Regions from separate parts of the Polaromonas sp. P4_F6 genome, predicted to be linked through region 1. Evidence: predicted binding sites of a transcription regulator. Region 1 holds the regulator's gene; the other holds the start of a gene.

Evidence for each region. The regulator NrdR, encoded in region 1, represses ribonucleotide reductase genes. The targets are predictions, from matches to a motif close to CACNANATNTNGTG.
Region 2: AC1DUN_RS01605 (ribonucleoside-diphosphate reductase subunit alpha) is a predicted target of NrdR. The motif match lies at 5,417-5,430, and genes of this name have one in related genera.

The regions. Positions count from the first base shown of each region.
Region 1 is NZ_JBFUJQ010000010.1:9,106-20,672, forward strand. Features, by position in the region: gene AC1DUN_RS19965 (lytic transglycosylase domain-containing protein) at 352-1,233, shown strand; ZMP/ZTP riboswitch at 1,377-1,507, shown strand; gene glyA (serine hydroxymethyltransferase) at 1,666-2,910, shown strand; gene nrdR (transcriptional regulator NrdR) at 3,014-3,463, shown strand; gene AC1DUN_RS19980 (type IV pilin protein) at 3,470-3,895, opposite strand; gene AC1DUN_RS19985 (pilus assembly protein) at 3,976-8,583, opposite strand; gene AC1DUN_RS19990 (pilus assembly PilX family protein) at 8,608-9,117, opposite strand; gene AC1DUN_RS19995 (PilW family protein) at 9,255-10,430, opposite strand; gene pilV (type IV pilus modification protein PilV) at 10,427-10,957, opposite strand; gene AC1DUN_RS20005 (GspH/FimT family pseudopilin) at 10,968-11,567, opposite strand, start outside.
Region 2 is NZ_JBFUJQ010000001.1:329,834-341,400, reverse strand. Features, by position in the region: gene AC1DUN_RS01620 (DUF167 domain-containing protein) at 1-213, opposite strand, end outside; gene AC1DUN_RS01615 (histone H1-like DNA-binding protein) at 308-781, opposite strand; gene AC1DUN_RS01610 (ribonucleotide-diphosphate reductase subunit beta) at 978-2,204, opposite strand; gene AC1DUN_RS01605 (ribonucleoside-diphosphate reductase subunit alpha) at 2,338-5,247, opposite strand; gene ampD (1,6-anhydro-N-acetylmuramyl-L-alanine amidase AmpD) at 5,691-6,290, opposite strand; gene AC1DUN_RS01595 (sigma-54-dependent transcriptional regulator) at 6,277-7,734, opposite strand; gene AC1DUN_RS01590 (sensor histidine kinase) at 7,739-9,457, opposite strand; gene AC1DUN_RS01585 (PP0621 family protein) at 9,458-9,700, opposite strand; gene AC1DUN_RS01580 (cytochrome C assembly family protein) at 9,697-10,497, opposite strand; gene ffh (signal recognition particle protein) at 10,611-11,567, shown strand, end outside.

The sequences.
Region 1 (11,567 bases):
CGATCCGCTGATCCGGTATTTTTCACGTCGAATCTAACTTAGAGCTTGGTCTCAAAAAGAGGCCGTAACTACCTTGATTCAGGCGGGTTCTGCCCAGGATCAAGGTTTTTATTTGCTTAATCAATATAAAGAAACGATTTGTTATTATTGACAGGTTATTTAACGACCCCCTAGAATCCCGCCAGTCCCACAGAAACCTAGGGACAACCCGAATCTCCGCTGCCCCCTTCCCCAAAGAAGCCGGCAACGTCAAACAGGGGTCAACACCCACAAGGCATGCCTTGGTTTGATGGCGACCCAATCAAAGCCTGCTTGGCCCCCAAAGGGCCTGCAAGCGTAGAAAGGAGTGCTATGACAGCGCTAGGACAATTCGGCCTTGAGGCGCACTTGAAAAGTGTACGCAGCAGTGTTTTAACCATTGCTGATGACATCGCCCAGGGCTTTTTCGAGATCACCCACAACAGCTTCGCCCTCCTGGGCCTGGCGGTCGTATTCGCGGTGATCACACTGACTGCCCGGCCCGACTTGCGTCAGGCCGGTGAATTCAAGCTCATGACCTGGCTGCAGCAGCGCCAGGAAGCGGCCATCGGCTTTACCGAGCCGGCCGCCATCGAGCGCGCCACGGCGTCCAACCCCAAGGACCTGCCGGCCCAGCAGGCGGCGGTGGCTTACTGGCTCAGCAAGAAATACGGCGTGGCGCCGGAGCCCTTGAGCGTGCTGGTGGCTGAGGCCTTCGACATCGGCCAGAAGGCCAAGCTCGACCCGACCCTGATCCTGGCCATCATGGCCATCGAGTCCGGTTTCAACCCGTTCGCGCAAAGCCCGGTGGGCGCCCAGGGCCTGATGCAGGTCATGACCAAGGTGCACCACGACAAATACGACAACTTCGGCGGCAAGCTGGCGGCCTTCGACCCGGTCACCAACCTGCGCGTCGGCGTCAAGGTGCTGCAGGAATGCATCGCCCGCGCCGGCTCCATCGAGGGCGGCCTCAAATACTATGTGGGCGCCGCCAACATGGAAGACGACGGCGGCTATGCCGGCAAGGTGATGGGGGAACATGCCCGCCTGCTGGCCGTGGTGGCCTCGGCGTCCAAGCGCGGCAAGCCCTCGCCCTTCTTTACCGAACCCGGCGGCAGCTCGCGCCCGGTTCCGGCCTCCCTGCCCGGCAAGTCCGAGACGCCGGCCTCGGAAGGCAAAACGCCCGAAAAAGTGGCGCTGCTGAGCCAGTCCTGATCCCTGCCGGGCGCGCTCCAAGGGCCCGTCCGTTCACACCACAAAGCCGGGCTGCCGCCAGCGCCCGGCTTTTTGCTTTCCGGGTGGCGGCCGTGGGGCCATGGGACGGCGCGCCGCGGGTTTGACGCGCCCTCAGTTACACTAACCGGGTGCGCAACTGGCGATAGGCTCGAGGTTTTTCGCAACCATCTGAGCTGACGTGGGACACCACTGGGAAGCGCACCGCTGACAGCCGTTGGGCCGAAGCGTTCAGCCGTTCGCCTGGGCAGCCCTTGTTTCATTTAGAGCCACTCACAAAACCCAGCGCAGCGGTCCTGGCTAGGTGCGACGCCGCAGACAGTGCTACAGCACGGCAAGGCGGCGCAACAACGCCAGGAGGGTTTTGTGAGTGGCTCATGAATAGCAGGGACCACGTCTTTAAGGACTGCCATCATGTACCACCGCAACATCCTGGTCGAACAGACCGACCCCGAAATCTTCGCCGCCATCCAGGCTGAAAACGCCCGGCAAGAGCAGCACATCGAGCTGATCGCCAGCGAAAACTACGCCTCGCCCGCCGTCATGGCCGCGCAAGGCTCGCAGCTCACCAACAAATACGCCGAAGGCTATCCGGGCCGCCGCTACTACGGCGGCTGCGAGCACGTGGACGTGGCCGAGCAACTGGCCATAGACCGCATCAAGGCGATCTTCGGCGCCGAAGCCGCCAACGTGCAGGCGCATTGCGGCGCTTCGGCCAACGAGGCCGTGTTCCTGGCCTTCCTGAAACCCGGCGACACCATCATGGGCATGAGCCTGGCCGAAGGCGGCCACCTGACGCACGGCATGGCCCTGAACATGAGCGGCAAATGGTTCAACGTCGTCTCCTACGGCCTGAACGACAAGGAAGAAATCGACTACGACGCGATGGAGCGCAAGGCCCACGAAACCAAGCCCAAGCTGATCATCGCGGGCGCCTCGGCCTACAGCCTGCGCATCGACTTCGAGCGCTTCGCCAAGGTGGCCAAGGCCGTCGGCGCGATCTTCATGGTCGACATCGCCCATTACGCCGGCCTGGTGGCCGCGGGCGTCTACCCGAACCCGGTGCCGCATGCCGACATCGTCACCTCGACCACGCACAAAAGCCTGCGCGGCCCGCGCGGCGGCATCATCCTGATGAAGGCCGAGCACGAAAAAGCCATCAACAGCGCCATCTTCCCCGGCCTGCAGGGCGGCCCGCTGATGCATGTGATCGCGGCCAAGGCCGTGGCCTTCAAGGAAGCCATGACGCCCGAGTTCAAGGCCTACCAGCAGCAGGTCGTGAAGAACGCGCAAATCGTCGCAGATACCCTGACGCAGCGCGGCCTGCGCATCGTCAGCGGCCGTACCGAAAGCCACGTGATGCTGGTCGACCTGCGCGCCAAGGGCATCACCGGCAAGGAAGCCGAAGCCGTGCTGGGCAGCGCCCACATGACGATCAACAAGAACGCCATCCCGAACGACCCGGAAAAACCCATGGTCACCAGCGGTGTGCGCATCGGTACCCCGGCCATGACCACCCGCGGCTTCAAGGACGAGGAAGCCCGCGCCACCGCCAACCTGGTCGCCGACGTACTCGACAACCCGCGCGACGCGGCCACCCTGGAAACGGTACGCGCCAAGGTTCATGCCCTGACGAGCCGTTTTCCGGTTTATCGCTGATCGCGGCGGACGGCGCGGGAACTATGATTTTGATAGCATCCCGCGCCGATCTCCAGGGGCTAGCTAAGGACCGATTGATGTCTTTAAATTCAGGCCAACACCCATGAAATGCCCTTTCTGCGGCCACCTCGAAACCCAGGTTGTCGAAACCCGGGTGGCCGAGGACGCCGACTTCATACGCCGCCGCCGCCAGTGCGGCGCCTGCGAAAAGCGCTTCACCACCTACGAGCGGCCCGACGTCACCTTCCCGTCCATCGTCAAGAAGGACGGCCGGCGCATCGAGTACAAGCGCAGCAAGATCCTGGGCTCCATGAACCTGGCGCTGCGCAAGCGCCCTGTCAGCACCGAGCAGATCGACTCGGCCATTGAACGCATAGAAGAAAAGCTGCTGAGCCTGGGGGTGCGCGAGGTCGCCTCCAACCGGCTCGGCGAGCTGGTGATGCGCGAGCTCAAAAAGCTCGACAAGGTGGCCTATGTGCGTTTTGCCAGCGTCTACCGCAGCTTTGAGGACATCGACGAGTTCAAGACCCTGGTCGACGAGGTCAGGCGCTAGGCGTACTCAACGATTCCAGCAAGTCGCGGTATCGCCCACGCTCTGCCCCTTGACGCCAAGGTTGGTCAGCGTCAGGTTGCCGCAAAGGCTGTCCGCCCAGCCGCTAGGCGTGGCCGTCAAGGTGAAAGACGTCGCATTCACGGCCGAAAGCGCGATGTCGTAGCGCTTGGTGCCCTGGTTGGGGGAGACTTGCAGCCCCCCAGGCAGCGCGGGCGCGTTGCCGCTGGCGTCAACGTACTTGAAATTGCTGGAGCGATAACGCTCCATGAATTGCGCAGCTTCGAGCAAAGTCGATTTTGCGCCGGCGCGTTGGCTGCGCTGAACGTATTTCTGGTACGAAGGAATCGCGATGACCGACAACAGGCCGATGACGACCACAACGGCCATCAATTCGATCAAGGAGAAGCCACGATTTTTTTTAATGGATTTCAATTTCATTCCTTCTCGCTAAAAGTTGAAGACGGAAGCGGGCCGGCCTACACCTATGAAGCTGCCGCCCGCCCTTTCCTTGATCATTTCAACTGGCGCCACACTTGCCGGCTTGCCGAGGCTGGGACCGTCGGGTTAGTCAGGCCGATGGAGATGACGCGCGTCGTACCTTCAACCCCGTTGATATTCACGGTTTGCGTGCCGCCGGTTCCGGTGGTAAACGACGTGCTTGCTATTTGACCATTAAAAATGGTCTGGCTGATGTACAGCGTCGGTGCGCCGCCGTCCTGCAGCACGAACACCCCGCGCGGTGAACCGCCGCGTATCCGCACTGAATTCGGCAGCAGGGTACTGAACACCTTCTTGTAGCCGCCGGTCATCGCATCAACCCCGGTGATCCAGGCATCCAGGCCCGCCTGGCATTCATCGGTACTGGGCACGATGGAGGTGAACAAGAAGGCATCGATAAGACCCCCCACCGTGTAACGGACCGGCGGCGCGATCACGCGTTCGCCCGCAACAACGTTGGTGCCGGTCAATGGGACCACCCATCCTTTTTTACCCGCCACGGTGTACCAGGCGGGCGAGTCGGCAGCGGAGGTGGTCCGCGTGTCCGCGCCCGCAGTGGCGGTAATCGTCATCGACGACAGGTCTGCCTCCGCGACGAACGGTATCGCATTGGAGGTGGTGTTCACGCTGTCGAAGATTCCGTACAAAGCCTGGACGGTCGTATTCGCCGGGTCGGTGGCGGTCAAGTAGCTGCCGGTTCCAAAATAGATCATCTTCCCGCCCGTCGGAAGAATAGTCGTAGGCGCGGGTCCCACCTTGATCTCAGCCGTGATCGGGCGGCCTGTCGGGGTCGAATAAATCAGGGCGGCGGCCGTTGCGACGTTGGGGTCGAACCGCCAGATATTGCCCTTGTAATCGGCGCCATAGACGTAGTCGATCGTGTCCCGGGTGCCGGTCGTCTTGCGCACGATTTCTATGGAACCCAAGCCATTGCCGGTAAAGGATGCATTGGTGGGAATGACGCGGACAATGGCGCCGGTATCCAGGCGAACCACATACAGGTTGGCCGTACCGGCGGTGCTGTTGTAGCCGTTTCCAAAAATCGCAACCCAGGTTCCGTCATTCAGCTTTCCGATGGCCGGCCGGCCCATGACATTGCCGAGCGTTGTTCCAACACCTGAGGAAGACTGGTTGATTTCCCAAAGAATGCTGTTGGCCGTAAAAGTCTTGGACGTCGCGTTGACGGCAAAGACGGTTTGCGCCCCATCGCCACCCGTCCCAACGACAACGGTGCGCCAATTGACGACAACATCGCCTGGAACCGCAATTTTTGCATGGCTGATGGCGATCGGGCCGTCCACAAAATTACGGTGCTGATAGGCGGGATCGGACAGGTCCTTGATTTTGGTCCGGGCGGCTTGCGGCATGAAGCCCAGCAACTCGCCCCCGCCCGTTGCATCCGGTTCCGCATCAAAAATGTGGAAGAACCCGTCGTTACTGCCCACAGCGAGCGTTTCAAAGTTGATGCTGGTCAGGAAAGTGGTGTACGTGGCGTCGCTGGCCGCGTAATCAAAGTCCTTTTTGGAAATGATTTGCGGATCGGAATTCACGATGTCGCCCAGCACGGAGCCATACCCCGAGCCCGCGGTGGTGCCCCTGTTGCGGAATGTCCCACCCTTGCGTTCTTCCCCAGTTTTGTCCCCCAAGAGGTAGGAGTAAACAGCGGCGCTGCCAAAGTCAGCCTGCTCCGCAGTAGTCAATGAGGTGAAGCCGGTCGGCGTCAACGCAAAAGGCGTCGTGGTGCCGCCTCGTCCCAGAAACAGCTTATTGCGTGTAGCAGGAGCGGGAATCTTCGTGGAGACCTCCCAAACCGGCGTATTGGCCAAAGTGCCATCGGCGGCCACCGGGAAGGCGTAAATGCGCGACGACCAGGTCAAGGAGTCATAGTTGGCCTGGTAGATGGCTGCGGAACCGAGACTCCGCTGTCCCACCCCCACCACGCTGGTACTGGCCACGGCAGCCAGTGCAGCGGCCGACCGGAAAGCCTTGCCCATTTGGGCGGGCAGGTCCGCCGGGCTGGTCACCTTGAAATAGTTGGTCGGATCACCGTTGTCGTCCAACACACCACTACCGCCGTATTTGGCGGCATACCACAGGGGATCGTGCGGTACATAGGTCGCCCCACTCGCAACCGAGGAAAGCGTGAAGGTACGCGTGGCCGATTTCGGCGCCGGATTGTGCGTTGTCATCGTGTCCAGGGAGAACGAGGTCGCCGTCGAAGTACCGAAGCCGGTCACCTCAAGATAGGCGCCATCCGCGGTGGTGCCTGAAATGACATAGCCCAGATGCTGCTCCGCGCAGGTAGCTTGGTAATAGCTGTCCATTTGCACCACGAGTTTGCCCGAGCTGTTAATCGACAGCGTGTAATACGCATTGGCGTCCGCCTCGTTGTCACCGCCGACGTCCATGTCGGAAAAGCTCACCATGGCGCGTATGAAAGGCCGCCCGCCATTGATGCTGGCGTCCGTGTTGGCAGCCGCGGTATTGGCAATGCGGTCCACAAAGAACCCCATGATCGACCCAGTCGGCTTGAAAGTGGCCGTTGGCGCCGGCGAGCATCCCGCGACGGACTTGGAAACCGGAACAAGAGAGACCTTGTTACTCAGATAAGTCAGTTCGATTTTTGGCACGACGGTACCAAGCGCGATCGAGAGGTTATCCACCTTGACGGTCGTCGGAGCGGTCGCCGCATCCGGGCGAACCGGAACACCCGTGGCTTGACCAAACCGGGCAACGCTCGCCGCGTAATAGCTGCCCTGCGTGTTGGTCTCGTCCGGTGCATGGCCTCGCAAAAACTTGAACGATGTCGCTGCTTTGGCCGATGGATTGCCGTCCGCGTTTGAAGCCGTGGATTGGCCGATAAAAAAGTTCTTCGTCGCACTACCAAATTCCGACGCCCAGATAGCGTCCGCCTGCGTCGAAACATTCAAGCCGGTCAGGTCAGTAGCGGGGATGGCGGTCCCGAGGCCGGTGACAGGCGTGTACGCCGCGCCGGGCAACTGGTCGGAGTCAAAGCTGGTGACGGGATCGGCAATCACCATTTGAACCGGCCGCGAGCAAATCGGACTGCCGCCCGAGGCGACGGGCCTGAAAGGGTTGCTCCAGGTGGTCACCAAGGGCAAGCCCATCAGGGTATCGGCACTGCTGGCGGCACCGACCCCCGAAGAGAACGCGGCAAGCGGCTGCTTGTCGGTGAAATAGCGCAAACCCTCGTACATCATCTCCGCAACGGGAGCGCCCCACATATTGCATTCGCCCTGATTGCGCAGGCGGTCCCACAAGAAAGTGTTGCCGCTGCAATAGTAGGTCTGGTCGCTGATATCAAAGCCGAAATTGGTGAGGCTGTTGATGGTCTTGGTGATGCCGGTGTTGTTGAAGACGCCATTCGTCGCACTGAATTCATTCTTGAAACTACCGATATCCTTGCGCACCACCCCCCCCGAGTAGTTGTTGGTATAGGATCCCGTGAGAAGACCGAATTTCAGCTGATCGTTGACCGAATAATCGTGCAGTACGCCTGTAGGTTTCCAGGAAGTCGGGGCAGAGGCGGGGTATCCGGTACATCCGTCCTCACGACCCACCCCACCGCTCAGGCTGACACAGGCCTCCACGCGAATGGTGTAGTTGTATAAGTACGGGAAGCTCTGACTGGAGTAGCTTGTTCCCGAAGAAAATCCGGGCAGGCCATACCCAATCGCACTGGGTGTCGGATTGGACACCCTGCCGGAAGGTCGTGTATACGACGATGTCCCGGCCGCACCTCCAACAGGACGTTCGCTGGAAGCCCACAGCCAGGCGCGATCAATATATCCATCGACGTTTTGAACCACGCGCATTGACGGCGGATTCACACCTATGGAGGTCGAGCCAGAGGTGCCCTCGCTCTTCATCATGAAAAGATGCATTTTGCCGCTGGTGGGAGCAGACAAGGGGGTGTACTTGGTAATGTCGTAGGTGTCCGTTCCGGTGACTGCCGCGGGCCGGTATTCCTTGCCCCAGATGTGCGCATCAGGCGGGATATGGGCCGCTTCAAGTACCGTTGTTGTAGCTGTATCGGTGACGCGTTTGCCCCCGTAAAGCACCTTCCGAAGGGCATCCATGCGGGATGTCGCCATCCAGTTCATCCAGTTTCCGTGCCAGCGTCCCGTGCTGGAAGAACAGCCGGTGCTCGCGTTGGCAATCGATACGGGCACAAAACGGTTAGGGGTGACCGACGTGTCGTACTTGTAGCATCGGTCGGAAATAAAGTAACCGTAATAGGTAATCGACTCCTTGTAGCCGACGTCCAAAACACCATCACCGTCCAAGTCGCTGGCGTCGTTGTACGCCGAATAGTAAAGCCGTTGATCCCGGCTCATGGTCAGCATCACCAGGCCTGGCGCACTTTTCAGCGCCAGCAGCGGAACCTTCGCGATATCCACGGTGGTCTGGGCGACGGCCGTCGTCAACGGCGCGGCGCCCGCCAGCACGAGCAGGCCCAACAGCCCTGACCGCAGCATCGACACGCAGCCTGAAATGCCTTGGCGACTTGCTGCCGCCCCCAACGCACCCGCAAAGTTCCCACGCCGGAGCACTCCGGGAGTCGCATTCGCATGCGTGAAAAAACCAAGTCGCTTGATCATGACTGAATCTCCTAAATGCGCTGACTATGGGGTGGTCGTTTTGGTGTAGAGAACTTGCAATACCACGTCCGCATTACCCGACCCGCCGGTACTTCTTGACGTCACTCGGTAGGTAGACGTCGTGCTCCCGCCGCTTGAAACCTGCGTGAGCAACTCAATCACGTACTGGGCATTGTTGGCGTTGTTGGCGTACTTTGTAGTGACGGCGACAGCGCAGCTGGTCCAGCTGAACGGGCTGGTAGTGGGGCAACCCGTGGCAGGCGCAGCCACGGTAACCCCATCGCCTTGCGTCCAAAAATTTGTGGTACCGCCGCTTGCAAGCGCCGGGCTGTAGTGACCCACGATGGCCGGGTTGAAGCTGCCCGACTCGATGACTTGCAATGCTTCCTTGCCTGAATTTTCGGCAGACTGAAACGATGTATTGCGATCCAGCACATTGCCCGTCATGCGCTCGGACAGCGTGGTGTTTCGAAAACCGACGACGCTGATCACCATCAGCATCACCAGCAAAATCATGCCCACCAGCAAGGTCATGCCACGTTGCCGACCGCGCGTGGGCTTTACCGATGAAGCCCGCAACCTTCTCCTGCCCGCCCTGGGTGCGCCGGCGGACTTTTCATGGCAATCGATGGCACAAAATTTTTCAGACATAGTCGATCTGGCATGCGGCTTCATCGCGCTGCCACCCTGTTGCGCAGGACCACCGTGGTAGAAAACTCCTTGCGGAGCCGCTGGGTCGAAGCCCCTGTGGGCAAGGTGTAGGTCTGCCCGAGAAGCGTGGGAGTTACCGGCGTGACCCCGGGATTCACGTTCTCTTCAGAACTGATCATCATCAACCCAATGCGAACGGCCACAACTTTGGACCAATCAGTCACGGTGGCGGCACTGGTACGCCATACATCGGCGACAAGCGTGGGCGCACCGGAAGCGTCCACCGACGTGTTTTCGCCGTAATGAAGCCGCATGCTTTCGACGTTGGAAACCAGTTCCTCGGCGGCCTGCCTGGCATTGCCGTTGTAAAACACCCGGTACAGGCTGGGAGTCGTGGTGCCAGTACCGGGCGCAACATAGTAAAAACTCCATTCAACCGGCATCACGGTCGCGTCGGTGCCAAATGCCGTGCTGGAGGTGAAAGTATCCGCGGCATTTCCCAGCCCGGTGCCGTGGGCAACGCTGGTTACCCCACCCGAGACGCTTACCTTCCCCTTAAAAACACTGGAAGAAGCGCAGTTTGAAATGATGAAATCGTAGATGCCGCTATTGGTCGTGGTGTTGCGCCAGCCGTAAGGGTCCGATCCCAGAGTAGGACTCGCGGTGGCGCTGGCCATCAGGGCGCTCAGCGATACGGCATTGGGGCTCCCCCCCGAAAAAAACAGACTGTTTGTGCCGCTCGACGACGGCGCCGCACCCGACGCGAACATGCCGGCAGGCACGTTGTCGAATCCGCGAATGAAGTTGAGCGAGGTAAAGGGCTGCAGAATCACCTCCGCATTGCCCGTTTCAATCTGCGCCAGGGGATTGGGCCCATTAATTCCGCTCGGGCTGCCCGTGGTCATCATGCTGCCGGGGTAGTAGGTGGTCACCCCTCCCACCGTGATTTTGTTGATGCCGGGGCATCCCGCGTATCCGGCCATTCTCAGGTCTTTGGCAATGAAGTCCAGGGCGAATGCACCATCCTCCTGCAGCCTGCCTGTCGTTTCCTGAAACCGGAATGACTGCTTGACGGCCACGTAGACGGACGACAGCCCCACCAACACGACCAGCGACAGTCCAAGCGCGATCAACAACTCGACCAGCGAGAGCCCGCGCTGGGCGCCTTGCCCGACCACATGCCTGATTATTTTCATAGTCGCAGCTCAAAGGTGACTGTTTTAAAAGCCGTCGCCGAATTGTCGGTACAGGCGGTTCGATCCGCATCGCTGATGGTGCCCAGGCAGTTACTCCAGCGCACCTCGATGACCATCTTGCGAGTTCCGCCGCTGGAGAAACTTGTGATCTTGCCGTCGCCCTGCGGAAGCTGGGCAGCCAGCGCCTCCAGCCACACCTTTTTATCGCTCTGCGCAATGCTGGCAGGGCTGGCGGGCGGGGTGTCCGCATAAGTGGTGATGTATTCACTGGTGGCGGAAAGGGCCACGGCGGAATTGGCGCGCATGCGGTCGGCCATGTCCGCGGCCAGCTCGCTCGCTTTGGTCATGGCCTCCGAAGACGAGGCATTCGACACCCCGCTGACCAGAAGACCGGCAATGCCCAGCAATCCAAACGAGAGGATCACCATCGTCACCATGACCTCGATAAGGCTGAATCCAGCCAGACGCCCCAAGGGCATACGGGCAGGCCGCCGAGCATGTTTGGATAGGTTTTCAGTACGTGTCATGTTTGCACCGTCAACTAGTGGGGCAACTGCTGGCTGCTTCAACACGCGTGGTCCGGACCCTGCCCGTATTGTTGACCACCAGGCAGTATTTCTGGCTGGTCCCATCGAAAAACCAGAACGCCCTATTGACAACAGCCGCCCCCGAAACATCGATCATGCGGCCTTGCCCGTTATAGGAAAAATAATTTACCGTCCCGGTTTGACCCGCGCTGACCGGCGCGGCCGGAGCATTCGTGATCTCCAGCCGCGTCACGGTAGCGCTGTCGGCGGTTGGACCGACACCGCCATTGGCAGTGGTCGTCTTGTCGACAAACACGGTCCATCCATTGGTCCATACACCCGCAGCACCGTTGGCCGCGACCGTGACCCGCGCATCGGATCCGCGCTTGACGGCCTCCGACCTCGCCAGGCTCAGCGACACCTGCAATGCGGATGAGGCGGCCGCCAACCGGTTGCGCTGCATAAGGCCAATAAAGGAAGGAGCCGCAACCGCGGCAAGAATGCCGACTATTGCCACAGCCACCATTAACTCAATGATTGTGAATCCCCGCTCACCAGCGCGCCGGCCCATTTGCCAGTGCGGGTATGCAGGGCAAGGCGCAAAGGCAAT
Region 2 (11,567 bases), on a different contig from region 1:
CACACCGAGGCAGCCGGCCAGCCATTTCACGAGCGCCTGGTTGGCCTTGCCGTCCACCGGCGGCGCCTGCAGCCGCAGGCGCAGCGCCAGCTGGTCGGCTTCGCCGTGCAGGCCCACGACCTGGGTTTTGGCGGCATTCGGCACCACGTGCACGTCGACCAGCACGTCGCCGTTCTTTTCGATTCGCAGAAAGGCAAGCTCAGGCAGTGGCATGGGCGGGATGATGGCGGGCGTGGAGGAGTGGGGCGGGCATGAAAAAAGCCCGACATCTTTCGATATCGGGCTCTAAGCAGAATTACCTTACTGCTTACGGCTTGCTGGCGGTCGGAAACGGCCAGGCAGCTTGCGGGTTCAGAGTAGTCTGAGCCGCAGGGGCAGCCGCTGCAGCGGGTGCTTTCGCAGCTTTGGCAGCAGGTTTTTTCGCGGCTTTCTTCGCAGCGGGCTTTTTCGCTGCTTTCTTGGCGGCAGGCTTCTTCGCAGCGGCTTTCTTGGCCGCTGGTTTCTTCGCTACCTTTTTCGCGGCCTTCTTGGCTGCTGGCTTTTTCGCTGCGGCTTTCTTCGCCGCTGGCTTCTTGGCCGCTACCTTCTTGGCTGCTGGCTTTTTCGCTGGCGATTTTTTCGCAGCTGGCTTCTTGGCCGCTACTTTTTTCGCTGGAGCTTTTTTAGCCGGAGCTTTTTTCGCTGCTACTTTTTTAGCAGGAGCCTTCTTAGCTGCTGCCTTTTTAGCAGGAGCCTTCTTCGGAGCAGCTTTTTTAGCCGCAGTTTTTTTCGCAGTTGCCATAGTTTTCTCCTTGATCACGTTGCAAAGAGCACTTCACGGTTGGAGTACGTAAAGCGATTCACGGCGTTGGGCCCCGGATAAACCGGTCCCAGCGCCGCGAACACAGGAGCAAAGCCCAGCGCGCACTCTGCGGTGTCGTCATTGGTCGTTGCAATTCTAGAAATCATTGTCGGCTTGTGTTGCGCGTCTTGTTCAATCAATCCCAGGAAAGGGCACCACCGGACTGGTACTCGATCACGCGGGTTTCAAAGAAGTTGCGTTCTTTTTTCAGGTCGATCATTTCGCTCATCCACGGGAATGGATTCTCCTCGTTGGGGAAGAGAGTTTCAAGTCCGATCTGCGTGGCGCGGCGATTGGCGATGTAGCGCAGGTAGCCCTTGAACATGGAGGCGTTCAGGCCGAGCACGCCGCGCGGCATGGTGTCCTCGGCGTAGCGGTATTCCAGTTCGACGGCCTTCATGAACAGGGCCTTGATCTCGGCCTTGAACTCCGCCGTCCAGAGGTGCGGGTTTTCCAGCTTGAGCTGGTTGATCAGGTCGATGCCGAAATTGCAGTGCATGGACTCGTCGCGCAGGATGTACTGGTACTGCTCGGCGGCGCCGGTCATCTTGTTCTGGCGGCCCAGGGCGAGGATCTGCGTGAAGCCGACGTAGAAGAAGAGGCCCTCCATCAGGCAGGCGAAGACGATCAGCGACTTGAGCAGGGTCTGGTCGGCTTCGGGCGTGCCGGTCTTGAAGTGCGGGTTGGAGATGACTTCAATAAAAGGGATCAGGAACTGGTCCTTGTCCTTGATGGACTGGACTTCGTTGTAGGCGTTGAAGATCTCGCTTTCGTCCAGGCCCAGCGACTCGGTGATGTACTGGTAGGCATGGGTGTGGATGGCTTCCTCGAAAGCCTGGCGCAGCAGGAACTGGCGGCACTCGGGCGCCGTGATGTGGCGGTAGGTGCCCAGCACGATGTTGTTGGCGGCCAGCGAGTCGGCGGTCACGAAGAAGCCCAGGTTGCGCTTGACCAGGCGGCGTTCGTCCTCGGTCAGGCCGTTCGGGTCTTTCCAGAGCGCGATGTCGCGCGTCATGTTCACTTCCTGCGGCATCCAGTGGTTGGCGCAGGTGGCGAGGTATTTTTCCCAGGCCCATTTGTATTTGAAGGGCACCAGCTGGTTGACGTCGGTCTGGCCGTTGATGATGCGCTTGTCGGAGGCTTTGACGCGCTGCGCCTTGGCGGGCTCGGCGGAGACAGGAGCCGAAGGGGCCGCAGCTTGGGCAGGTGCGAAGGCACCGTCGTTGAGCATGCGCACTTGCGCCTGGGGTTGCTCGGCGGCGTTAAAAGAAAGAGGCGGAAGTTCCATCGAGCGGCCTTCGGGCGAGCCGCTGTTCTGAGGTGTTTGCAACGATGGTTTGACTTCTTCGTCCCAGGTCAACATAGAGGTTTCCAATACTGTGGGATTATGAAAGCAGCGATACAAAATGAAAAGTGTTCATTCACATCGCTACAAAATTGTGTTGCTCATATACATCGAATCGTGCGGTCGGGTGGCCGCGCGATCCGGTGTTTTTTTATTGGCAGGCCTCGCATCCCGGGTCATCGATCGCGCAGAACTTGATGTCGGTGGCGGGCGTTGCATTCATCTGCGCCTGCGCCGCGGCGGCCGCCGCTTCGAGCGCGCTCATGCCGCTGCTCGCGGGCGCGGAGCCGGATGACACCGAGTTCATCTTGCCCGCGGTCACGGTCGATTTTTCGGCGTGCGTCGCGCTCTGGGTGCGCAGGTAGTAAGTGGTCTTGAGGCCGCGCAACCAGGCCAGCTTGTAGGTGTCGTCCAGCTTCTTGCCCGAAGCGCCCGCCATATAGATATTGAGCGACTGCGCCTGGTCTATCCATTTCTGGCGGCGCGCCGCCGCTTCGACGATCCAGGAGGTCTCGATTTCAAACGCCGTGGCGTACAGCGCCTTGACGTCCTGGGGCACGCGGTCGATGGGGCGCAGGGAGCCGTCAAAGTGCTTGAGGTCCACCACCATCACGTCGTCCCACAGGTTCAGGCGCTTGAGGTCGCGCACCAAGTAGTGGTTGATGACCGTGAATTCGCCGGACAGGTTGGACTTGACCGAGAGGTTGCCGAAGCAGGGCTCGATGCAGGCATCCACGCCGATGATGTTGGAGATGGTGGCGGTCGGGGCGATGGCGACGCAGTTGGAGTTGCGCATGCCGTCCTTGGCGATCTTCTTGCGCAGGGCTTCCCAGTCCAGCGTGGCGGAACGGTCGATCTCGACATAGCCGCCGCGCTGCTCGGCCAGCATGTCCAGCGTGTCCAGCGGCAGCACGCCCTTGTCCCAGAGCGAGCCCTTGTAGCTGGCGTACTTGCCGCGCTCTTTGGCCAGTTCGGTGGAGGCCCAGTAGGCGTGGTAGCAGACGGCTTCCATGGACTTGTCGGCGAACTCGACGGCTTCCTGGGAGGCGTAAGGCACGCGCAGCTCATACAGGCAGTCCTGGAAGCCCATGATGCCCAGGCCCACGGGGCGGTGGCGCATGTTGGAGTCGCGGGCCTTCTTGACGGCGTAGTAATTGATGTCGATCACGTTGTCCAGCATGCGCATGGCCGTGGTGATGGTCTTTTTGAGCTTCTCGTGGTCGACCGCGCCGTCCTTCAGGTGCTGGACCAGGTTGACGGAGCCGAGGTTGCAGACGGCGGTTTCGGTGTCGCTGGTGTTGAGCGTGATCTCGGTGCACAGGTTGGAGGAGTGCACGACGCCGGCGTGCTGCTGCGGCGAGCGCACGTTGCAGGCGTCCTTGAAGGTGATCCAGGGATGGCCGGTCTCAAACAGCATGGACAGCATCTTGCGCCACATGTCGGTGGCCTGCACCTTGCGGGACGGCTTGATCTCGCCGCGCTCGGCCTTGGCTTCATAGGCCGTGTAGATCTTCTCGAAATCCTTGCCGAACTTGTCGTGCAGGTCGGGCGTGTCGGACGGCGAGAACAGGGTCCAGCTGCCTTTTTCCATCACGCGGCGCATGAACAGGTCGGGAATCCAGTTGGCGGTGTTCATGTCGTGCGTGCGGCGGCGGTCGTCGCCGGTGTTCTTGCGCAGTTCCAGGAACTCTTCGATGTCCAGGTGCCAGGTTTCCAGGTAGGCGCAGACGGCGCCCTTGCGCTTGCCGCCCTGGTTGACGGCGACCGCCGTGTCGTTGACGACTTTCAGGAAAGGCACCACGCCTTGCGATTCGCCGTTGGTGCCCTTGATATGGGCGCCCAGGGCGCGCACGGGCGTCCAGTCGTTGCCCAGGCCGCCGGCGAATTTGGAGAGCAGGGCGTTTTCCTTGATGGCGTCGTAGATGCCGCCCAGGTCGTCGGCGACCGTGGTCAGGTAGCAGGACGACAGCTGCGAGCGCAGGGTGCCGGCGTTGAACAGGGTGGGCGTGCTCGACATGAAGTCGAAGGACGACAGGATTTCGTAGAACTCGATGGCGCGCTCTTCGCGGTCGATTTCGTTGAGCGACAGGCCCATGGCCACGCGCATGAAGAAAGCCTGGGGCAGCTCGATGCGCTGCTTGCGCACGTGCAGGAAATAGCGGTCAAACAGGGTCTGCAGGCCGAGGTAGTCGAACTTCAGGTCGCGTTCGGGCTTGAGCGCGGCGCCCAGTCGGGCCAGGTCGAACTGCTGCAGCTTTTCGTCGAGCAGCTCGTTCTGCACGCCCTTGGCGATGAACTGCGGGAAATATTCGGCATAGCGGATCGCCATGTCCGCCTGGGTGACTTCCTCGCCCAGCACTTCGCGGCGGATGGTGTGCATCAGCAGGCGCGCCGTGGCGTAGGTGTAGTCGGGGTCTTTTTCAATCAGGGTGCGCGCCGCCAGGATGGAGGCCTTGTAGACCTCGTCGATGGGAACGCCATCGTAGAGGTTGCGCATGGTTTCCGCGACGATGGGGTCGGGCTTGACGTCGGCGCCCAGGTTGGCGCAGGAAGCTTCGATCAAGGCCTGCAGGTTGCGGATGTCCAGGGCAACGCGGTTGCCGCGGTCGGTCACGTGGATCAGGGGGGCTGCGGGTGCTTGGGTCTGGGGCTGGCGCGCGCGCTCTTGCGTGCGTTTTTCGCGGTACAGCACGTAGGCACGGGCGATCTCGTGGTGGCCGCCGCGCATCAGGCCGAGCTCGACCTGGTCCTGCACGTCTTCTATATGAAAGGTGCCGCCGCCCGGACGCGAGCGCATCAGCGCGCGGATCACCGCCTGGGTCAGGCCGTCGACCGTTTCGCGCACGCTGGCCGAGGCCGCGCCCTGCGTTCCGTGAACGGCCAGGAAGGCCTTCATCATGGCCACGGCGATCTTGTTGGGCTCAAACGGCACCACGCCGCCGTTGCGGCGGATGATCTGGTAGTGGGCAAGCGGATTGGACTGGGTGTTGGGTTCGCTGGCTGCCGGGTTGCCGGCGGCAAGGCCGGGTGTTGCGGGCACTGCGTGTTGTGCTGTTTGCATGACTTCCTCTTTGCTTTGTTTTATGACTGGCTGATGTGCTGTTGCGGGCAATCCGTTTGGCGGGAGCGGTTCAAAAACATGAACCAATTTCTCACCGCCGGGGCCCGAATTACATCAATCTTGAATTAGGGCTTAGGCACTATACCTAGGGTATTGGGGGAATACAAGCCACTACAGGTAGTGTACCGCCGACTTTATGGACCGTTACGTTTTGTGGCTTTTTCATTCCACTTCGGACCCCTCGCCTAAGGCCTTTGTATTCGTGCCGCTCATCTCGCGCAAAGCCTGATTTCATCAGGCCTGCGGGCGCTGCGCATCGCTGCGGCGCGCCTTGTCGCGGGCTTTGGCCCGCCAACACAAGCCCATGTTAGCGCGGTAAAAATAACGAAAAATTTTCCGCGGCAAAGCGCACCACACTGGTGTGGTCTTGTGCCGCGCGCCGTTCAAAGAGTTTCGGGAAAGTACCTAGCCGGCAAGGCCAGCGAGTCCTGCAGCAGGGGCCAGTCGAAACCCGCACCGGGGTCCTGCTTGCGGCCCGGCGCGATGTGTTCATGCCCCGCGATGTGGGCGATGGGGTAGGCCTCGAGCAGCGCAGCGCACAGCCCGGCCAGTGTCTCGTACTGCGGCGCTTCGAAAACGCCGCCCTCCAGGCCTTCGAGTTCAATGCCGATAGAGTCGTCGTTGCAGTTGCCGCGTCCACGGTACTTCGATTCCCCGGCATGCCAGGCGCGGTCGCCGCAGCCGACGAACTGCCACAGGGCACCGGATCGGGCGATGAAGAAATGCGACGACACCTGCAGGCCGCGTATGCCCTGGAAGTAAGCGTGGGCTTCCCAGTCGAGCTGGTTGGTGAAGAGCCGCTGCACATTGCCGTTGCCGAATTCACCGGGCGGCAGGCTGATGGAGTGAATCACGATGAGGTCGATCTGCGCGCCCTCGGGCCGCGGGCCGAAATTGGGCGATGCCAGCGCGCGTGCATAGCGGTACCAGCCGTCCCGCCACAAGGGTTGCGGAGCGTCGTCCCGGTTTTCAGGCGGGGTCATCGGCGGCGTCGAGTCCATCGGCGGGGTCTTCGCTGCCCGGCGTCACGATATTGAGGCGGGCAATGCGGTAGCGGATCTGGCGCAGGCTCAGGCCCAGCCTGGCGGCGGCCGCGGTGCGGTTGAAACCGTTTTCCAGCAACACCTTCGTGAGGATGCTGCGCTCCTGCCTGTCCAGGTAATCCTGCAGGTTTTCTGGGATGGCGACTTGCTCTTCGGCCGGCGCGTCGAAATGCAGCTCGCTGCCGTCGCCGAGCGCCACCGCCCGGTGCAGGGTGTTTTCAAGCTCGCGGACGTTGCCGTTGAAGGGCAGGGCGCGCAACTGGGCCAGCACGGACTCGGTCAGCTCGGGTACGGGGAAGCCCGACTCGTGGCAGATCCTGGCGAGCAGGGCTTTGCACAGGTCGGGCAGGTCTTCGCGGCGCTCGCGCAGGGCCGGCACGTGGATCTCGATCACATTGAGCCGGTAATACAGATCCTGGCGGAAAGTCCCCGCCTGGACTTCGGCCACCAGGTCCTTGTGGGTGGCGCTGACGATGCGCACGTCCACCGGGTCCTCCTGCGCCGAGCCCAGCGGGCGCACGGTGCGCTCCTGGATCGCCCGCAACAGCTTGGACTGCATGGCCAGCGGCAGGTCGCCGATTTCGTCGAGGAACAGGGTCCCGCCTTTGGCCGCCTGGAAGTAGCCCTGCCGGTCCTGCGCCGAGCCGGTGTAAGCACCCTTGCGCGCGCCGAAGAACTCCGCTTCCAGGAGGTTTTCCGGGATGGCGCTGCAGTTGACGGCCACAAACGGGCCCGCCGCGCGGTGGCTGCAGCCGTGCACGGCGCGTGCGACCAGTTCCTTGCCGGTGCCCGACTCGCCCTGGATCAGCACGGGCGCCATGCTGCCGGCCACCTTGACGATGCGCGACTTGACGGCGCGCATGACGGCCGATTCGCCGACCAGTTTCTGCAGGATCAGCGGGGTTTCGGCGGCCATCGGCAGGGGCAGCGACAAAGGCGCGATGCCCGAATCGGGCATGCCGCGCTGGGTTTTTTCGGCGGCCGGCGCCGGATGTTTGGCACCCTGCACGGCCGACGCCACCACGCTGCGGAACTGTTTGAGGTCGACCGGCTTGGTGAGGTAGTCGAAGGCGCCGGCCTTCAGGGCCTCGACCGCGTTTTCGGCCGAGCCGTGCGCGGTGATGACCACGCAGCGCTCGCTGCGTTGCTGGCTCACCATGTCGCGCAGCAGCTCCAGGCCCAGGCCGTCCGGCAGGCGCATGTCGGTGATGACCGCATCAAACCGGTTTTCGCTGAGCTGCTGGCGGGCCTGCAGCAAATCGCCGGCGGCTTCCACCCGGTAACCTTCCCTGAGCAGGGTCAGCTCGTAAAGGGTGCGCAGGTCCGGCTCGTCGTCGATGACGAGGATGCGGGCTTGCTGGGGAACGGGGGCTTGCATGCTCATGGTGTCAGCTGGGCATTGTGGCAAAAGAAGGCGAGGGCGTGTTCGGGGATTGTGCGGAGGGCCTGAACATGACGAAGAACTCGTTGCCCTCGGTGCCCTCGTGACGCACGCGCTGGTAGCCGATCATGGCGCCGTAGCGTTCACACAGCTCGCGGCAGATATACAGGCCCAGCCCGCTGGAGCGGCTTTCCGACGAGAAAAAAGGCTCGAACAGGTGGGTCTGCACGGTCTGCTCCATCGGCTGGCCGTCGCTCCAGACGGACAGGCGCGCCTGCCCCGGCGCCACGTTCTGGGTCGCGACTTCGATCGCGCCGGCGGAATCGCTGGCGTAGCGCAAGGCGTTGTCCAGCAGGTTGATCATCAGGCGCCGCAAATGCTCGGGCTCAAAAGCCACGACGGCGTTGTCCGAGGCCGTCGTGACGCGCGTGCGCGCGGCGGCCGCGGTCTGCCCCGCCCAGTCGGAGGTGATTTTCTGGACGGTGTCGTCGAGCGGCAGCGTGGTGGTTTGCGGTGAAGGCAGCTGCGCCTGGGCGCGCGAGATATTCAGCACCTCGTCGACGATGCGCGCCAGCCGCTGCGCGTTTTGCCTGACCATGGCGGTGAGCTGGCGCTGCCCCGGGTCCTGCAGGTCCTCTTCGAGCAGCGCATTGGCTTGCGAAATGGCGGCCAGCGGGTTGCGGATCTCATGGGCCACCGCGGCCGACATGCGGCCCATGGCCGCCATTTTTTCGGTCCGCACCCGCGCTTCCATTTCGCGCAGGTCTTCCAGGAACATCACGCACAGGCTCTCATGCGTGCCGTTCGGCGATGCGGCCAGCCGCGTGCGCACATGCAGCCGCCGGGTGTTGCCGCCCGCATTGTCAAGGCTCACGTCCTCTTCCTGCGGTGATTGCGCCGCGAAGGTGCGGTGCGTCAGCTCGGCAAGAGGTTGCCAGGCGGCTTCCGTGGCCAGGATGAAGGGGGCGCTGCGCACCGCGTCCCCGGCCGCCAGCAGGCGGCGCGAAGCCGGGTTGGCCGAGCGCACGATGCCGTTGACGTCGACCACCAGCACGCCGTCGGCCAGGGCTTCAATGACCAGTTCATTCACCTGGGTTTGCATGCGCGCGGCCGACTGGCTGCGTTTGGCCAGCTGTTCTTCCCTGGCCAGCCGCAGGGCCAGGTGGTTGGCGAGCAGTGCGACGAGGAAGAAGCCGGAGCTGCTCAAGCCCGCCTGCAGGAAACGCGCGTTGGAGTCGCCCAGCCCCTGTAGCGAGTTCCACCAGGCGTCGGCCAGCAGCAGCAGCGTCACGCTCGAGGCGGTTCCGAAGGCCAGCAGGATGGGGCCGAGGATGGAGGACAGCAGCACGGGCAGCGCGAACAGCGGGGTGTAATTGATGCCGCCTGACTGCAGGAAGTTCAGCGCCGAGAAGGCGACGACGTCCACGCCTATGGTCAGCACCCATTGCGCGTCAAAGGTGCTGCCGGGCGGCCGCGGCCGCGACCAGAGCCGCACGGCCAGGGTCGCGCACAGGTAGGCGATACAGGTCGCGATGGACCAGTGGTTGGTGATGTTGCCCAGCGCGTAGATAAAAGCCTGCAGGATGACCAGCACGGCGGCGATGGCGACGCGCGCCGTCATGAAAACATGCCAGAGGCGGCCGAATGAGCCGGGCCCGGACGTGATTTCCCAGCTGCCTGAGCCCTTGTCGCCGCCGGTTTCAAACCAATGGGAGGGCGTGCTCATCTAGCCTCCGGCCTGGCGCCGGTGCGCATCACTGCAGTAAATGCCTTTGCTGCCGATCAGCGCTTCAGTTTTCGGTAAATGCACGCCGCAGACCTCGCAGGCGACGATTTCAGTGATGGCGGGCCCTGGTTTTTGCGGGGCCGGCTGGCGGGCCGACGCGGCCTCGTCTCGTTCCGTTTCACGGTTGTGCCGCCAGATCCAGAACACCACCAGCACCAGGGCCATGACCAGCAGGTACTTCATGTCCGCCTCAGGATGACTTCAAGCACAAAGCGCGAACCGGCATAGCCCAGCAGCAGCAGGCCGGAGCCCAGGTACAGCACGTGCACCGCCTTGCGGCCGCGCCAGCCCAGGCGCGCCCGGCCGATCAGCAGGCCGGCAAAGGTCAGCCAGGCCAGCACCGAGAACACGGTCTTGTGGTTCCACTTCCAGGCCAGGCCCGGCCCGTAAAGCGTTTCGGCGAACAGCCAGCCCACGAACAGCGTGGCCGACAGCAGCACAAAGCCGGCTTCGACGAAGCGAAAGGTCAGGCGCTCCAGCGTCATCAGCGGCACGCCGGCGTCGGTTTGGGCGGCCAGCCGGATGGAGCGCTCCGAGCGCGTCATGAGCCAGCCGTGCACGACCGCCGCGGCAAACAGCCCGTAGGACGCAATGCCCAGGGCCCAGTGCAGCGGCAGCCAGGGCGATGCGATGGCATGGTAGGTGGTGCCGGGGAAAACGGCTGCCAGGATGACCGCCACACTGCCCAGGCCCGCCAGCGCCCAGTGCGCATGAAGCTGTGGAAACAGGCGGCTTTCAATCGCGTACACCGTGAGCACCAGCCAGACGGTCATGGACAGCGCGGGCGCAAAGCCGAAACGGGGCGGCTCGCCCAGCAGGCCGTCGGCCAGCGCCAGCGCGTGCAGCAGCCAGGCGGCAAGCAGCAGGCCGCGTACGGCGGCGGCGCCCAGGCGCGGCGCGGCCAGCGCCAGGACGGCATAGGCGACAGCGGCGCCTGCCGCCGCCGCAAGACCCCACCAGTCGCTCAAAGCTAAAATCATGGCTAGAGTTTAGCCTTTACTGCTTTCCCGGCGGCTTTCCCCGCCGGCCTCTTGGCAGCTTTTGGCAGCCTTTCCTTTCCCACCTAACCGCCCCACGCCCGTGGCGCCTTCCCATGGCCTCTGCCCTCACCGACAAGTTATCCCGCCTCGTCAAGGAAATGCGAGGCCAGGCCCGCATCACCGAATCCAATGTGCAGGACATGCTGCGCGAAGTGCGCATGGCGCTGCTGGAGGCCGACGTGGCCCTGCCGGTGGTGCGCGACTTCATCGCCCGGGTCAAGGAGAAGGCGCTGGGCCAGGAGGTGATGGGTTCGCTCTCGCCGGGCCAGGCGCTGGTCGGCATCGTCAACAAGGAGCTCGCCGCCACCATGGGCGAGGGCGTGAGCGACATCAACCTGGCGGCGCAGCCGCCGGCGGTCATCCTGATGGCCGGCCTGCAGGGCGCGGGTAAAACCACCACCACCGCCAAGCTGGCCAAGCACCTGATCGAAAAGCGCAAGAAAAAAGTCCTGACGGTCTCGGGCGACGTCTACCGGCCAGCGGCCATCGAGCAGCTCAAGACGGTCACCAAACAGGCCGGCGCCGAATGGTTTCCCAGCACACCCGAGCAGAAGCCGGCCGACATCGCCCGCGCCGCCATCGACTACGCCCGCAAGCACTTTTTTGACGTGCTGCTGGTCGATACGGCCGGCCGGCTGGCCATTGACGAAGCCCTGATGGCCGAGATCAAGGAACTGCACGCCATCCTGAACCCGGTCGAAACCCTGTTCGTCGTCGATGCCATGCAGGGCCAGGATGCGGTCAACACCGCCAAGGCCTTCAAGGAGGCGCTGCCGCTGACCGGCATCATCCTGACCAAGACCGACGGCGATTCGCGCGGCGGCGCGGCGCTCAGCGTGCGGCAGATCACCGGCGCGCCGATCAAGTTTTCAGGCACCAGCGAGAAGATCGACGGCCTGGAGGTGTTCGACGCCGAGCGCCATGCGGGGCGCATCCTGGGCATGGGCGACATCGTGGCGCTGGTCGAGCAGGTCGCCGCCGGCGTGGACGTGGCGGCGGCGCAAAAGCTG